Regions from separate parts of the Pseudarthrobacter sp. WHRI 8279 genome, predicted to be linked through region 2. Evidence: predicted binding sites of a transcription regulator. Region 2 holds the regulator's gene; each other region holds the start of a gene.
What was found. Region 2 encodes LexA, which represses DNA repair genes until DNA is damaged. Its sites were predicted from a motif close to TCGAACANNTGTTCGA; they were not measured.

Region 1 (5,517 bases), 610 kb from region 2:
GGCTGATCCCACGAGGCCCGGTCCGCCGGGTTGTCCCGCGGATCAGCAGCAGTCTGGTCCCAAAGAGGAGCATTCCGGCTTTTTCCTGGGCTTCGTGGAAAAAGACCGAATCGATGCAGCCGGTGCCGTCGTCGATACTGATGAAGACCACGCGCCTCCCGCCCCTCATGGGCGGCGTCTGTGTTGCCACCCGCACTCCGGCCACCAATACCTCCGTTCCGTTGCGCAGGCCCAGGAGTTTGTCCGCCGTGGTGACACCAAGCCTGTCCAGCATGGGCCGGTGGCTGTCCATCAGGTGGCTGCTGACGTCCACGGCCATCAGGTCCAGTTCAGCCCGCACGTTTTCCACAATTGTTGGCGACGGGAGCCCCGGCTTAACATTGCGCAGTTCAACATCCCCCAAGGGCAGGGACAGCTGGCCCTCAAGGACTTCCACGCCTTTCCGCCCACTGCTGGACCCCTGGATCTGTTGCAGGTGGTGGACGAGGTCGGCCCGGTTTGCCGTGCCGCCCGCCTCACGGTGAAGCGAATCAAAAGCCCCCAGCTGGGCCAACCGCTTGATATTGGGCTTGCTGACCCGTGACCGCGCCCTCAGGTCCGCAAGGGAGTCATAGGGCTGGCCCGCGACGATGCGTTTGAGTTCTGTTATAGAAAGCCCGTAGATGCCGTTCAGGCTGAGCCTGATACCCAGTTTTCCTGCGTCCTTGCCTTCTTCGATCCGTTCCACCCGGTACTCGGCCTTGCTGCGGTTAATGTCCAGGGGAAGGATGGGAATCCCGAGCCGCCGGGCTTCCGCCACCAGGAGCCTCTTGGGGTACATGCCGGGATCGTGCTCCCACAGGCCGGCAAGGAACGCTTCTGGATGATGGGCCTTCAGCCAGGCCGACTGGTAGGTGGGAACGGCAAAGGCGGCGCCGTGTGCTTTGCAGAATCCAAAACTTCCAAAGGCCTTCAGCGTCCCCCAGACGTTGTCCACCACCTCAGGCTGGTAACCCTTGATCCTGGCAGCTTTGCGGAAGAATTCCTCCACCCCCAGTTCGAGTGCCTCATTTCCCAGGGCCCGGCGGAACTCGTCAGCGCGGGCCAGGCCGCATCCGGTCATGACATCAAAGGTCCGCAGTATCTGTTCATGGAAGACGGTAACGCCATGGGTTTCCGCCAGCACTGGTTTAAGGTCCGGATGCGGATAGACCTCGGGGGCGAAACCGTGCCGGTGTTCCAGGAAGGGCCGGACCATGTCCGACTTCATGGGGCCGGGACGGAACAGCGAGATGTCGATGATGAGATCGTTGAACTCCCGGGGCGCCATCTTGCCGATCAGTTCCCGCTGGCCGGGTGATTCAATCTGGAAACAGCCCAGGGTGTGGGTGCTTCTGATGAGATCAAAGGTGGCTTCATCATCAAGGGGAACTGCATTGAGGTTGATGTGGCCATTGTCAGCAATGTAGTCGGGCCCTGTGCCGTCAGGTCCGGACGGATGCCTTCCGGCGGCCACCACTTCCTGTTTGGACGGGTGGATGCGGATGACTTCACGGACGGCAAACGCCATGGCGCTCTGCATCCGGACTCCCAGGACGTCAAGCTTGAGCATGCCCATGGGATCCATGTCGTGCTTATCGAACTGGCTCATGGGCAGCCCCAGCCCGCTGGGCTGCACCGGGGTGCGGTCCAGGAGGGTAGCGTCGCCAAGGATTACGCCACAGGGGTGCATGGATATGTGGCGGGGCAGCCGGTCCAGGCGTTCCGTCAGGTCAACCAGCAGGTCAAGCTGCTGGTTCCCGTCCTGATCGCGCTGCTCCACCCTGCCGGCGAATTCCCGGAGTTCAGGTTTTTCCTGCAGTGCCTCACGGAATTTCCGCGCAGAAAAACGCCACAGCTGCTTGGCGATCTCCCCCACCTCGTCGTCGTCCATGCCCAGCGCCATCCCCACGTCCCGCACCGCACCCCGGGCCCGGTATCCGTTCTGCATGCTCATCAGGGTGACCCGCTCGGAACCGAATCTCTTGAAAATGCGGTGGTAGACGTTATGCCGCTCCGCGCTTTCAACGTCAATATCGATGTCCGGAAGGGTTGCGCGGTCCTGTGAAAGGAACCGTTCAAAGATGAGGTCGTGCTGCAAGGGGTTCACCTGGCTGACGTCAATCAGGTAGTTGACCAGGCTTGAGGCGCCTGATCCCCGGGCAGCCGCCCGCACTCCCATCTCCTGGATCATGCGTGATACCTCGGCGACGGTCAGGAAGTAGGAGGAAAACCCGAGGTTGCGGATGATGCCCAGCTCATGGTCGAGCCGGGAGAGCATCCTCTCTCCGGCTGCGCCAGCAATTCCCGGAAAGCGCCGGCTGATACCGGCCTGGCACCGCTGGACCAGTTCAACGTGTGGATCCTGGCTGATGCCTATGACTGAGGCTTCGGGCACTACCGGCTGCTTCCAGCCCATGTCAGTGACCGGATCCATCCGGCAGCGGTCGGCGAGCGCCTCGGTTTGGGCCATCAGCTGTTTCAGGTCCGCGGCACCGTATCCTGCCGCTGAAATGATCTCTTTGCCCAGCCGGAGCATTTCCGGTGAAGACTTCAGCCATCCCTGGCCGGTTGGCTGAAGCAGCGGTTCATCCGCGAGTTCAGGCAGGGATTTCAGGGTGCGGGCTGAGTCGAGAACATCGGCGGTGGGGGCACCGTCGGCTGCGCAGTACCTGACGGCGTTGGTCAGGACAGCAGGAACATGATGCTCTTCGGCAAGCCTGAGCATCCGGACGGCGTGGGCGGTGCTCAACGGCTTTCCCGGTGCGCTGAGCTGGGACACGATTTCGGCCACCAGCGTGCCTGGGGGCATGGCATCCAGCCATTGCTTGAAGAGGGTGCGCGGGCGAAGGTAGCGGCGCCCTCCCATGGCCCGTCCGACGTCGGAATCAGGCCCGAGCAGGACAGTCAGCACTGGTTTGAGGGTTTGGGGATCAAGGGTGCGGGAAGCCAGCTCGGCCCGGGTGACGGCCACGGGGACTGCTCCCCCGGCCTTCCCCGTGGTGCGGGCGTGGGCGTCGGAAATCAGTCTGCAGAGGGCACGGTAGCCTGCCCCGTTGTTGTGGCCCCGGGCCAGCACCACCACCCTTCCGGCCAGCTGCGTGCGGTGGTCGCCGTCGTCGTCGAAAACGGCAAGGTCAACCCCAACGATGGGGTCTATGCCTGCTGCCATGCACGCCTTGAGGTGTTTGATGGTTCCGTACAGACCGTCCCTGTCCGTGCAGGCGAGCGCGGTTGCGCCGTCAGCGGCTGCGGCCTGCGCCAGTTCCTCGGGCCACGAGACGCCGTAATGGGCGCTGAAGGCGGTGGAAACGTGAAGATGGGTGAAACTCATGCTGTCCTGGGCCTGAGTGCGTCATGGATGCGCAGGAGCCGCCAGCGGCCGCTGCGGATATGCCGGGTGAGGTCAAGGGTCAGCGGTTCTTCCGGCGCTTCAGAACCTCGCCCCGGATTAGATGGAAGGACCTGGACGCGCCAGATCTCATGGTCCACCACTCCGGGTCCGCTGCCCAGCGGTGCGCGGCTTTCTTCGGCCCACCATTGCCTACGTTCGTACCAGCGCACGGGTTCAGTGCAGACGGTATAGGACCGTCCTGCCCACAGCAGGCTGCTTGGTTGGCCGTCCGCAGCGCACTGGACATCCACGGATTCGCTGAACATACCCATGGCGCCTCCCCGGCTGGATAGAACTGGAAACATTCGAACACATATTCGAATAACATCAGTCTACCCCTGCCCGGAACGGGAGCATAGATGGGCCATGGGAGGGACTAAGAAGATTGGCCGGCAAGGGTGGACGGACCGATCGCCAGGGAGCAGGATTGTGCCATGAAAACCCAAGACGCACTTCTGAAGCAGGCAAGCATCACAACCCAGGACTCCACGGTGGTGGCCACGTTCGATATAGACGGCTCCATCCCGGATTCCGGTGCTTACGTGGTGGGGCTGGTGGGGGCTACGCCCGACTATTCCTCGCAGCGGAGGCTGTGTATTGAGTTCATGAACGGGAAGGCCATTGCCTTCTATTCCTTCAACCGGGAACAGGGGGTCGAGGAAGACTACGACCTCTCGGGTGTGAGCCATTCAGGGAACAGCATCACCGGGAGCTTTCCCCTTGCTGCCCTGAACGGGCTGGGCAAGGGACACCTCATGTCAGCCTTCAGCGAGGCGGAGGGCAGGGAGTACCAGCACGGGGTCCCCGTGGAGGAAAACCTGTAAGCAGGGCCTGAACCGCGGCAGATCAGCTGTTCTCTTTGTGGACCTTCAGTTCCAGTTCAATAAAGCCGGAGATCATGGCCCGGTACGTGGACTCAACGATGTCCGGGTCAATGTCCTTCTTTTCCGCGGCTGAGCGGACATGCTCAATGATCCGCTCCACCCGGCCGGGCGCACGGACCTCGGCGTCGTCGCCCTTGAGCGTCCCGGCAATACGGATCAGCCGTTCGCGGCGGGCGATGAGGGTGACGATCTGTTCATCCACTTCGTCAACAGCAACCCGGACGGCAGCGAGCTGTTCCTTGTCGGCCAAAGCATCTCTATCGTTTCCTTGAATTGTCGCCATCGTCTGACAGTATCGAAGCATGCAGCCAAGAGTCGACTTCATTTCGCTGGGCGTCCGCAGTGTTGCCGCGTCCCGGGCCTTCTACGTTGACGGGCTTGGCTGGCCCGTCCACCGCGAGGTTCCCGGTGATGTGGTGTTCATCCAGGTGAATCACGGGCTGGTGCTGTCGCTGTGGGACGTGCGCCAGATGCAGGCAGATGCCGGCGTCACGGCATCCGGAGCTGTCCCCTGCATCACGTTGAGCCACAATCTTCCCGGTACTGAGGACGTGGACCGCGTTATGGAGGAGGCCGCCGCCGCTGGGGCGGAGATCATCTCCGAGCCCATCACCCAGCCCTGGGGCGGTTACAGCGGCTACTTCGCGGACCCGGACGGATTCCGCTGGGAGGTGGCCTACAACCCCACCTGGGCAGTGGACGACGACGGTGCGGTCACCGTTTAGTCGCTTCGCCCGGCTTGGTCCGGGCTGCTTGAGGGCCTGCTGCTAGAAAAGGGCTTCCACGGGTTGAATCAGTTCGGGCCCGTTGTTCCTGACGTTGCCGACTTCTTTCCCTACGGATTCCACGTGCCAGTCAGCGGCCACGTCCTTGACCCCCGCCCGTACCAGGTCCACAAGTCCTGCCGGATCATCGGCCTGGGGGTCAAGCCAGGCCTGCATGGTGGCTTTGTCCATGGGCAGGGGGACCCGGTCATGGAGTGCCGTTAGTTTTCCAAACACGGTGGACTCACTGCCAGGCGGGGGCGTGTCAGTGGTCAGGATGGACGTTGAGAGCAGCCACCCGCCAGGCTCCCCTGCCGGCCAGGAGGGATCCTTCCACCACTCATAGAGCCCCGCGAACGCCAGGCCGTGGCCAGCGGCCGGGTGCACGTAGTAGGGCTGCTTGGACTTACCCGGGCCCTGCTTCCACTCGTAGTAGCCGTCTGCCGGGACAGCGCAG
Region 2 (5,517 bases):
AGGGCCTCGTCCAGGGGAACGGTGGCCTCGCCAAACCGGCGGATGCCGGCCTTGTTTCCCAGCGCGGTGCGCAGCACCTCCCCGAAGGTGATGGCTACGTCCTCCACGGTGTGGTGGACATCGATGTGGATGTCACCTGTGGCTTTGACGGTCATGTCGATCAGCGAGTGCTTGCAGAGCGCCGTGAGCATGTGGTCGTAGAAAGGTACCGACGTGTCGATGTCCGAGGTGCCGGTGCCGTCCAGGTTGATTTCCACGAGCACGGACGACTCACTGGTGGCACGTTCCATGCGCGCAGTGCGGGCCGCAGCCACGTTCGATCCGGTGGTACTCATGCTTTGGGTCCTTTTGGGCAGATGGGGTGGTTCAGGGCGTCCAGCGCCGCTGCTTCCAGTCTAGGCGGGAAGCGTGGCCTGGCTTGCAAGGATGCTTTCCAGGGATGTGAGGAAGGCTGTGGTTTCGGTCTCAGTTCCGGCCGTGACCCGGAGGTGGCCGGGAATCCCCACGTCCCGGATCAGCACTCCGGCGTCCAGCAGCTCCTGCCAGACCTGGTGCGGGTTCTCCAGTCCGCCGAAAAAGACGTAATTGGAGTCCGACGCTGCGGGCTTGAGGCCCATCCGCGTCAGCTCCGACACGATGCGGTCCCGCTGCTTCTTGATGTCTTCCACATCCGCCATCAGTGCCTCGCGGTGCTGGAGGGCAGCCAGGGCAGTGGCCTGCGTGATGGCTGAGAGGTGGTACGGCAGCCGGACCAGGCGGAGGGCATCGGCAACTTCGGGTGCGGCAGCCATGTAGCCCAGTCGGGCTCCGGCCAGCGCGAATGCCTTGCTCATGGTCCTGGACACGATCAGCCGCTCCCGGCCGGGCAGCAACGTCAGTGCGCTGGGCGTCCCGTCGTGTGCGAACTCGTGGTATGCCTCATCGACAATGACGATGGTCTGGCTTGCTTCGCCTGCCTCGTACACGGCCTCCACGACATCCAGCCCCAGCCCGGTCCCCGTGGGGTTGTTGGGCGAACAGAGGAAGACGATGTTGGGCTGCAGTTCCTTGACCTGCCGCGCTGCCGATTCAGCGCTGAGGCCGTAGCCTTCGGCGCGCTCTCCGACGATGTATTCGGTGTCCGTTCCGCTGGCCAGCAGCGGATACATCGAGTACGTGGGGGGAAAGCCGAGCGCTGTGCGTCCGGGACCGCCGAATGCCTGGAGGATCTGCTGGAGTACCTCGTTTGAGCCGTTCGCAGCCCAGAGGTTGGTCTCATCGAGGCCGTGGCCCAGATATTCCGCCAGCGCTTTGCGCAGTTCCGTGAACTCCCGGTCCGGGTAGCGGTTCAGGCCCGCGGCGGCTTCGGTGACTGCCGCACTGATGGCCGCCCTTACGTCCGCCGGAACACCATGGGTGTTTTCGTTGACGTTCAGGAGGATGGGGACGTCCAGCTGGGGCGCACCGTAAGGGGTAAGCCCGCGGAGGTTGCTGCGGAGGGGAAGCCGGTTCAGGCGTTCTAGCTGGTCATTCACCTGAACAGTTTAGTGCCCGTGCCGGAGGGCGGAAAATGTGACGGGTTCCTGTTCGCCCTCGGCATGCGCCCCCGGCCCATTCCATGGAGCAGCCCCCGCTGGTCCGGACCCTGCTGCCGGCTATGGCAGCTCAGCCGGCGGGAACGAACAACTGCTGGCCGGGGAAGACTGCGCCTGCGGAGAGGTTGTTGAGCTGCACGATGTCGGCCACAACATCGCGTGCGTCGCGATCAGGCGCCACGGCGGCTGCGATCCCCCACAGCGACTGGCCGGGCTGGACCGTCACGGTGACCGCGGAGGTCGTCTGGAGCTCCGCGTCTGAGTCGGAGGCTTTTGCCGGGGAGTTGAAGAAGCCTGCCAGCGAGAGCAGCAGGGCGGCCAGAAGAACCAGGGGAATACCGATCAGCACGATGCGGCCGCGCCGGGTCAGCCGCAGGGGCGGAAGGGGGGCCGGCCGTTCCGGCTGCCGCTCTTCAGGCCGGGACAGAAGGTGCTGCACAGAGAGCAGCTGTGGACGTGAACCCCGCGAAACAGATGTAGCTGACATGAACTGAGCCCTCCTGGACCATACTGTGCTGCCCGGATGTTCTGCTCCGACGCCCCCTAGGGCTTTCCGGTGCCACTTTCGAATGGCCGGCGTTCGCAGTAGAACATATGTTCGAACTTTGCTTCTTCTGTTTTAGCACCTATCAACGAACATTGTCGAGACTCGCTAGAACAAATGTTTGAAAAAGCAGTGTGGCTGGCCTAGTTTTGAACGAAAGAACAACCACCCGGACAGTCGATCAGCAGGGTCTGACATTATGGGGCGGGATCGTCCAGGGCCTTGCCGTGGATAGGCCCGGCGGACACCGAAAGGCATTGGCGAATATGGCAGCAGCAGCCGCCGGGGGCAGGGCAACCGCGCAACCGAAGAGGACCGCCAAGGGCCTGACGCCACGGCAGAAAAAGATCCTGGAAACGATCCAGCGTTCCGTCAATGTGAACGGCTACCCCCCGTCCATGCGGGAAATCGGAGATACCGTGGGCCTGGCCAGCCTTTCCAGCGTCACCCACCAGCTGTCCCAGCTGGAAAAACTGGGCTATCTGCGCCGTGACCCGAAGCGTCCGCGCGCCATGGAGGTCCTGATGCCCCTGACTTTGGACGGCGGTGCGGCCAAACCCGCCAGCCAGCCATCAGCAGTGCCCCCCAGCGGTGGCGCCACTGTCACGGAGCTGCCCACTGCCCTTGACACTGCGATGGTTCCACTTGTTGGCCGCATCGCAGCCGGTGGTCCCATCCTGGCCGACCAGCAGGTGGAGGACGTTATGCCGCTCCCCCGGCAGCTGGTGGGCCAGGGCGAACTGTTTATGCTCCGGGTGGCCGGGGATTCCATGGTGGACGCGGCCATCTGTGATGGCGACTGGGTTGTGGTGCGCCGCCAGGCGGATGCAGCCAACGGCGAGATCGTCGCTGCCCTCCTCGACGATGAGGCCACCGTCAAGACATTCCGGCAGCGTGACGGCCACACCTGGCTGCTCCCCCAGAACACCCAGTACGAGCCAATCCTCGGAGACCACGCCACCATCATGGGCAAGGTCGTTTCAGTGCTCCGCTCCCTGTAGCCAGGTTCCCCCCGCCCCGGGGGCACAGCAGGCTCCGGCAGTGTTGGGCCCTGCCGGGCCAAACACTCAGCTCGGCCAAACACTGCCCCGCCCAGGCGTCAGGCGTTCTCGCCGGCCAGCCTCTCCAGGGCCGCGATTGCCGTCTTCCGGTCCGTTGTGGACCAGAACGGCGGCAGCGCTTCCCGGAGGAACCCTGCGTAGCGCTCGGTGGCAAGCCGTGAGTCAAGCACAGCCACCACTCCCTTGTCCCCTGTGGAGCGGATCAACCGGCCTGCGCCCTGGGCGAGCCGGATGGCGGCATGGGTGGCCGAAACCGACATGAAGCCGTTGCCGCCAGCCTGTGCCACGGCCCGGGAGCGCGCCGTCATGAGGGGATCGTCCGGCCGCGGAAAGGGAATCCGGTCTATCACCACAAGGCGGCAGGACCCGCCAGGGACATCCACGCCCTGCCACAGGGACATGGTTCCGAACAGGCAGGTATCGGGCTCGTCGGCGAACTGCTTCACCAGGGCGGTCATGGTGGAATCGCCCTGGCAGAGGACCGTCATGTCCAGCTTGGGGCGGAGGGCTTCGGCGGCTTCCTCTGCGGCGCGCCGGGAGGAAAACAGGCACAGTGCGCCGCCGCCGGAAGCGCGGATGAGCGCCTCGAGTTCGTCAAGTGCTTCCGGGGATGCGCCCCTTCCGGGCTTCGGCAGGTGCCCGGCAACGTAGAGGATGCCCTGCTTGGGGTAGTCAAAGGGCGACCCCACGTCCACGCCTTTCCAGCGGGGGGCACCCTCGCCCACGAGTCCCAGCCCGCCGGCGGCAGGCTCAAACGCTGAACCAATGGCCAGCGTGGCAGAAGTAAGTACAACGGTGTGCCCGGAGAACAGGCCTTCCCGCAGCCGCCCGGCCACGGACAGCGGCGCAATGTTGATCAAAGCCGGCGCCGTCTCATCCGGCTGGGAAAATTCCTGCGCGGGATCAAAGGCGCTGGCGCGGGAAAACCACACCACTTCGCGGTTCTCCCGGGCAGCGAGGAGCCGTTCGCAAAGTTCCAGGATGAGCATCAGGCGGGACCGCGCAAGCTGCCTCCCGCCGTCGGGCGTGGCATTGCCGTCCCCCTTCGAATCCGAGAGGGCGGCGCGGCAGGCATCACGCAGCTGGTCCACGCAGTCCAGCTGTTCTTCATTCAGCCCGTTGGGCAGCAGTCCGTTCGGCACTGCGGCGAGGGCAAGTTCCAGGTTGGCGGCCGCGGCGTTGAGCGCGTCAACGGTGATGGCGGTGTGCTTGCGGGCTCCGGCGGCAGCCGCATGGACCATGGCCACGGACAGCTGTCCGGAGACCGCCCCCGTGACCCGGTCCTGGAGTTCGTGCGCCTCGTCCACCACCACGACGTCGTACTCGGGCAGGACCGCCAGCCCCTCAAAGGCGCTGACGGCGAGCATCGCGTGGTTCGTGACCACGACGTCCGCCTCCGCAGCGTCCTGCCGGGCAAGTTCACTGAAGCACTCTGCTGCCATGGGGCACTTTTGGGCGCCGAGGCACTCCATGGAGGTCACGGACACCTGGCGCCAGGCGCGGTCCGTAACGCCCGGCAGCAGCTCGTCGCGGTCGCCAGTGGCGGTCTTCTCCGCCCACTCCCGCAGGCGTACCACTTCCTTGCCGAGCTGGGACGAAGGGCCGCCAACGGAGGCCGCGAAGTGCGGCACACTGGTGTCCTCGCCCAGGCTGAACAGCTGGCCTTCCGCAGGTTCCTCGCTGGGGAAGCCGCCTTCCAGCTTGTGCCGGCAGACATAGTTGGACCGCCCCTTGACCAGCGCCACCTTGACCGGCCTGTCCAGGGCGGGAGTGATGGCCTTGAGCAGCCGGGGCAGGTCCCGGCCAACGATCTGCGTCTGGAGCGCAAGCGTGGCCGTGGACACCAGGGCGGGCTTGTTGCTTTCCAGGGCGTGGGCGATGAGGGGTATCAGGTAGGCCAGCGACTTGCCGGTGCCCGTGCCTGCCTGGACCAGGAGGTGGTCCCCCGTTCCCAGCGCACGGGCCACCTGCCTGGCCATCTCATGCTGGCCCTCACGGCTCTGTCCGCCCATGCCTGCAACGGCCCGGTCGAGCAGTTCGATCACGAACTGCTCGCCGGCCGTCTCCATGGCTTCCGGGGCCACGAGGTCAGTCATTGCTGACGAAGGGTTCCAGTTCGGCCGCAAAGCCCTCCCGGACCATCACCACGGCCCGGGTGCCTTCCTCCACGTGGTCCACGCTGATGATCTCGGCGTCAGACTCGTGGAGTTTACTGAGCAGGTCTCCGCGATCGTACGGAATGAGCAGCTCCAGCTTGACGCCTGGCCTGGGAATGGCGTCACTGATCGCCTTGAGCAGCTCCGCGATGCCTTCGCCCGTTCGGGCGGACACCACTACG
Region 3 (5,517 bases), 1.4 Mb from region 2:
TGCGGCGAAGGGATTCATTGGAGCCCACGAAAACTATTCATTCACCGAAGCCGGCGGCGTGACGAGGGTCGAGGTGGAGCTTGACAGCGTGGACGAGTGGGCGGCAATGCTGAATGACACTTGGCCCGTGGCCCTCGCCAAACTCAAGGACCTCGCCGAAGCCCGGGCCTGACCTCTGGCCGTGGACGCCTGGGTGGTTCAAACAGCAGCCGTTTAGGCGGCTTTGACGAGCGGGAGTTCGTCCCAGTGGGTGGTGTAGCGGGGCGAGCGCATGTTCCGTTTCATGGTCCAGTCCAGGCCCGTTTTGATCCCGCCGTGCCCGAGGCCAATGGAGCCGCGTCCGAAGCGGCTGCTTACGTCTTCCAGGAGGGTGCCGATGCGGCGTTCCTCGTGCCGGTTCTCGAACAGCTCCAGCGGGGATTGGTTGCCGGTGGGCCGCAGGTCCGTGAGCATGAGCCCCACTTTGGCGTACCTCACGCCGTCGCGGATATTGGGCAGCAGGGCGTGCGCCGCCCGGGTGAGCAGGAGCGGGTCCGCTGTGGGCATCGGCAGCGGGACGCACACCGATGGATAGGACTGTTCCTGCCCGCTGAAGGGCGAGGTGCCGGCGAATGCCGTGAGGACTTTCGCCTGCAGCCCATGTTTGGCCAGCCGCGCGCTCGCATTCTGGCCGTAGATGCTGAGGACCTGCCGCAGCCCGGCAGCGGTGGTGACCGGGGTGGCGAAGGAACGCGAAAAGATCAGCTGGTCCCGGCCCAGGCGTTCCTCCTCCATGGGGATGCAGGGTGTGCCGTTGAGCTCCAGGACGGTGCGCATCATGACTACCGAGAACTTGTCCCGGATGGCCACGGGGTCGGCGCGGGCGAGGTCCAGGATGGTGTGGATGCCGATCGCGTTCAGGCGTTTGGCCAGGCGGCCGGCGATGCCCCAGATTTCCTCGACGGACAGGCGTGCCAGCAGTTGCTCCCGCACGGCAGCAGGAACGCTGTCCCAGTGGCATACCCCGCCAAACGCGGGGTTGTTCTTAGCCCACTTGTTGCACAGCTTGGCCAGGGTTTTGGTGGGCGCGATTCCAACGCATACCGGCACCCCGACGTTGCGGCGGACGGCGTTTTTCATGGTCCTGCCCAGAGCCAGCAGCTGCTCCGGCTCACCCTTCACCCCGAGGAAGGCCTCGTCGATGCTGTAAACCTCCAACCACGCCGAGTACCTGCTGAGCAACTCCATGACCCGGGCACTGATGTCCCCGTAGAGTTCGTAGTTGCTGGACTTGGCCACCAGTCCCCATTCCTTCGCGCGGGGCGCGAGTTTGAACCATGGCTCGCCGGTGGCAATGCCCAGGGCTTTCGCTTCGGGGGAGCGGGTCACGGCGCAGCCGTCGTTGTTCGAAAGCACCACCAGCGGCCTGCCCTCCAGCGAAGGATCGAAGGCACGTTCCGCCGAGGCGTAGAAGCAGTTCACGTCCACGTGGGCGATCTGCGGCATCTGCCGCATGATGGCGGGCTTGCTCATGGCAGTGCCTGCGGACGGCGGTGGCTAGACATGGTGCAGGCACCTCGTGGCCACGCCCCAGATGGTCAGCTCGGAGAGGGCAGGCACCCTGATGTCCGGATACTTTGGATTTTCCGCCTGCAGCACCACTCCCGTGGCAGTCAGGCGCAGGCGCTTCACGGTCAGTTCCCCGTCCAGTACGGCGATGACCACGGACCCGTCCTTCGGTTCCAGCGCCCTGTTGACGATCAGCTCATCACCGTCGCTGATGCCGGCGCGCTCCATGGAATCTCCCGTTACACGGACAACAAAGGTGCTGGTGATGTCCTTGATCAGGTGGGCGTTCAGGTCGATCCGGCCATCAAAGTAGTCCTGCGCCGGCGAAGGGAACCCCGCGGCGACGGGCACCGGTGAGATCAGCACCGAGAACAATGAGGCGCCCGCATCTATCACGCGGGGACCGATAATAACGCCCACAACACACCTTTATTCGAATATATGTTCGATTACTTCAGTGTAGTCCCTGCCTCTGACAAAGCCATCCCCTCCGGACTGCAGGCCGCGCCGCCGTGGTGGCATCCGCCGTCGCGCCTTAACAAACAGCAACGCTGCCGCGCCTGACGTAGACACCCTTTAAATACAGGAGTGGTGCTGTCCTCATGGGACAGCACCACTCCTGGTTCAAGCTGTTTCCTGTTAGCCGGCAACGGCGGGCCGCGACTCCCGCACCACCGACGGCGTGAACTTCGCCCCGGTGTCCGGGAAGGAAGGCACCTGGATCCGGGCGTGGGTGTGGACTTCCTGAACCGTCCGGCGGGTGTGCTCCGCGATTTCCTCCATGGTGGCCACCCACATGCCGTCCATCCCTTTCACTCGCTCAATTAGCCGCTCCAGGGCCACAGCCTTGGAGGGCCGGCCGGAGATGAACGGGTGGTTGGTGAGGACGAAGCAGCTGCCCTGCGCGTGGTGCGCCTCGGCCTCAAGCGTCCACATTTCCAGCACCTTCGCCGGGCTTTCGATGACGCCGCTGCCGGTGACGCCGGGGTAGAACGCGTACTGCTCCCAGTCGTCCAGCGCCCAGTCCACCGGAATCTCCACAATGTCCCGGGAGTCACCCGGGGCGACGCTGAAGCGGTAGGGGGCGTCGCCGTCGAGCAGGCTCGAATCGTAAAGGAAGCCGCGATCGGCGAGCAGCGCCGGGGAGTGCCAGTTCAGTTCCCACCATGGCGCCCGGTAGCCAACCGGCTCCACTCCAGCCACCTTGGCCAGCGCCTCCAGGCCGCGGTCGATGTACCGGGCCTCCGTCTCGGCGTCGATGCCCTGCATCGGCTCGTGCAGGTAACCGTGGTGCGCCACCTCGTGTCCCGCATCCACGATGCGCCGGACGGTGTCCGGATAGCACTCGGCCGTGAAGCCGGGGATGAAGAAGGTGGCGCGGATGTCCTGCCGCCGGAGGATCTGCAGCAGCCGGGGGACTGCGACCTTGGGCCCGTAGGACTGGTGGGTCATCAGGGACATCCGGCTGGTGCTCTTGGGATCGTGGGCGATGGTGCAGGATTCGGCGTCGACGTCGAAGGTGAAGGAGGCTGCTGCCTGCTTGCCCTCCGGCCAGGTGATCGGGTGGGCGGAGTCCGGGAATGCTTCAAAGGTCATGGCAGGTGTTCCTAAATTAGAGGCCGGCCTGGGCGCTGGGCCTGGCAGGGATTCCGGCCAGGGCCGGGGAGGGCTGGGCGTCGGTACTGGCGGCCGGGGAGGATTCGAGGTACTTGCGGTGTACCCTCGGGCCCAGGATGGCGTAGCTCGTGGCGCTCGCCAGCCCGCCGGCCAGCCAGGATAGATCCAGGCCGCCCATGGCCACGGCGAAGGGGCCCTGCATGGCGGGGACGAGGCCGTACATAAACAGCCAGGTGGCGAAGATGCCCACCAGGAGGGAGGTGACGCCCGCCCAGTTGACGCCCGGCAGCCGCTTGGTGCCCACGCCGTCGAACAGCCGCGCGGGGTTGCCGGGCCAGCGCTTCTCGATCCAGAAGTAGTGCACCAGCATGACGCCGCCCCAGGCAGCCACCCAGGCCACCAGGCCGATGAGCCACGCGTCCAGGACCGCTGCGAAGTCCTCCTGGAAGATGAAGAAAACGACGGCGATCAGCGAGAAGACGCCGACGAACAGGTTCAGCTTGCGGCGGCTGATGGTGATGTCCAGTGACTGGGTGGCCACCGAGAAGGTGTAGATGTTCAGGATGTTGGTGGCGATGGGGCCGTGCAGCACCATCAGCAGGACGGGCAGCGCCAGGACCCCGAAGTTCTGGACGATGAGCTTTCCGGGGTCGATCTCGCCGCTGTTGGTGGCCAGGCTGGCACCCAGGACGCCAAGCCAGACCACCGGGATGAACTGGCCCAGGACGGACGCCAGGTAGACCTTCTTCTTGGGAACTTCCGTGCTGACGAAGCGGGAGTAGTCGGCGGCGTACGTGAACCAGGTGATGCCCCAGCCGATGCCGATGGCGGTCATCACGGCGCTCATGGCTGCGATCCGCTCGGAGCCTTCCAGGATGTTGCCTGCTGGGCCGGCGTAGGCCCAGTCGATCTTCATGCCGAACCAGGCAACAGCGGACATGACGGCCAGGATGATGATGGTGGGCGGGACGGTCCACTTTTCAAAGGCGGCGATTGCCTTGTAGCCAAACCAGGCAATGGCTACTTGGGTGGCCATGATCCCCGTGGCCACAGCAATTTTCCAGGCATAGTTCTGCGCCGTGGGATCCACCCAGCCAAGCGTTCCGAACAGTGCCATCACCAGGTCCAGGATGATCCAGGTGTTCACGGCGCACCAGCCGATCACCAGGAGCGCCTGGATGGCTGCCGGGAGGTAGTTGCCCCGCCGGCCGAAGGCGGCCCGGGCCAGGACCATGCCGGTGGCGCCCGTCTTCTGGCCCAGCAGGACGAAGCAGCCAAAGAGCAGCATGCCGATCAGGTTGCCCAAGACCAGGACGGTGACGGTGTCCGCGAAACCAAGCCCCAGGTGGATTCCGAGGGCGCCGAGCACCCAGTTGATGGGGGCCAGGTTGGCGCCGGCCCAGATCCAGAATTGGCCGGAAACTTTGTGCGTGCGCTGTGACTCGGGAATGGGCTGGAGCCAGGCCTCGCAGTCCTCGGCCGGCGCCATTGCCGGCCCTGACTGCTTCGTGGAGAGGTTGTCTTGCATGGGGAAAGCCTCCATAAGTGAAAGGGATAGATCCAGATTATGTGGCTCATGCCACAACCACCACATACAATGTGTCGTGAAGATTTGCCTTCTATGCGACGGAGTGTCATGCCAATACGGCTGCAGGATGTTTTGAAACATTCCACCCTCACCCCCGCGGATCCAGTAATCCGCGCGGCTGCTGCCATTGCGGCCCAGACGCAGCTGCGCTGGATCCACTCCAGTGAGGTCTTGGACATCGCCCCGTTACTTGGCGGAGGTGAGCTGCTGCTCACCGGCGGCCAGGCGCTGGCCGCGGCGACGGATAAGCGGCGTATCGGCTACATCTGGGAGCTGGCCGAACGTGGGGTGGCCGCGCTGGCCATCGAGACGGGCGCGGCCCTGCCGTCCATTCCGTCCTCCATGGTGGGAGCAGCCGAAGCTGCCGGTCTTCCGTTGATAGAGCTGCGCAAAGTGGTGCCCTTCGTGGGCGTCATGGAAGCCATCAATTCATTGCTGGTGAGCGAGTCGGCTGCGCACCTGCAGCAGGCTGACCGGGCAAGCCATGCCATGGCGGTTGAGCTGGCCCACGGCGGCAGCCTTGACCGGATCCTGGCCGTCCTCGCTGAGGCGGTGGGCGCCGAAGTTGTCCTGACTTCCAACGCGGGAGCTCCGCTGGCAAGTGCATTGCCTGCCGGCCACGCCGGGGATGCCGGGCCGGTGCCAGCCTCAGACGCCGACCAGGACCGTGCACGCACCACCCATATAGACGTGTCCGTGCGCGGCATACCTTCCGCGCGTTTGAGCCTCCACACGTTGGCTGGAGGAGATGTGAACCTGGCGAG

Region 1: the regulator LexA is predicted to act here: its motif matches at 3,718-3,733, upstream of ABRP28_RS05715 (DUF6504 family protein).
Region 3: the regulator LexA is predicted to act here: its motif matches at 1,982-1,997, upstream of ABRP28_RS16585 (LexA family transcriptional regulator).

What each region holds. Positions count from the first base shown of each region.
Region 1 is NZ_CP168162.1:1,277,904-1,283,420, forward strand. Features, by position in the region: gene ABRP28_RS05710 (DNA polymerase III subunit alpha) at 1-3,352, opposite strand, end outside; gene ABRP28_RS05715 (DUF6504 family protein) at 3,349-3,684, opposite strand; gene ABRP28_RS05720 (hypothetical protein) at 3,847-4,236, shown strand; gene ABRP28_RS05725 (chorismate mutase) at 4,259-4,579, opposite strand; gene ABRP28_RS05730 (VOC family protein) at 4,599-5,021, shown strand; gene ABRP28_RS05735 (SOS response-associated peptidase) at 5,064-5,517, opposite strand, start outside.
Region 2 is NZ_CP168162.1:663,868-669,384, reverse strand. Features, by position in the region: gene hisB (imidazoleglycerol-phosphate dehydratase HisB) at 1-335, opposite strand, end outside; gene ABRP28_RS02995 (histidinol-phosphate transaminase) at 396-1,514, opposite strand; gene ABRP28_RS02990 (LysM peptidoglycan-binding domain-containing protein) at 1,645-2,061, opposite strand; gene lexA (transcriptional repressor LexA) at 2,385-3,119, shown strand; gene ABRP28_RS02980 (ATP-dependent DNA helicase) at 3,218-5,275, opposite strand; gene hflX (GTPase HflX) at 5,268-5,517, opposite strand, start outside.
Region 3 is NZ_CP168162.1:3,609,746-3,615,262, forward strand. Features, by position in the region: gene ABRP28_RS16575 (SRPBCC domain-containing protein) at 1-172, shown strand, start outside; gene ABRP28_RS16580 (Y-family DNA polymerase) at 214-1,512, opposite strand; gene ABRP28_RS16585 (LexA family transcriptional regulator) at 1,537-1,968, opposite strand; gene ABRP28_RS16590 (polysaccharide deacetylase) at 2,188-3,144, opposite strand; gene ABRP28_RS16595 (cytosine permease) at 3,161-4,693, opposite strand; gene ABRP28_RS16600 (PucR family transcriptional regulator ligand-binding domain-containing protein) at 4,802-5,517, shown strand, end outside.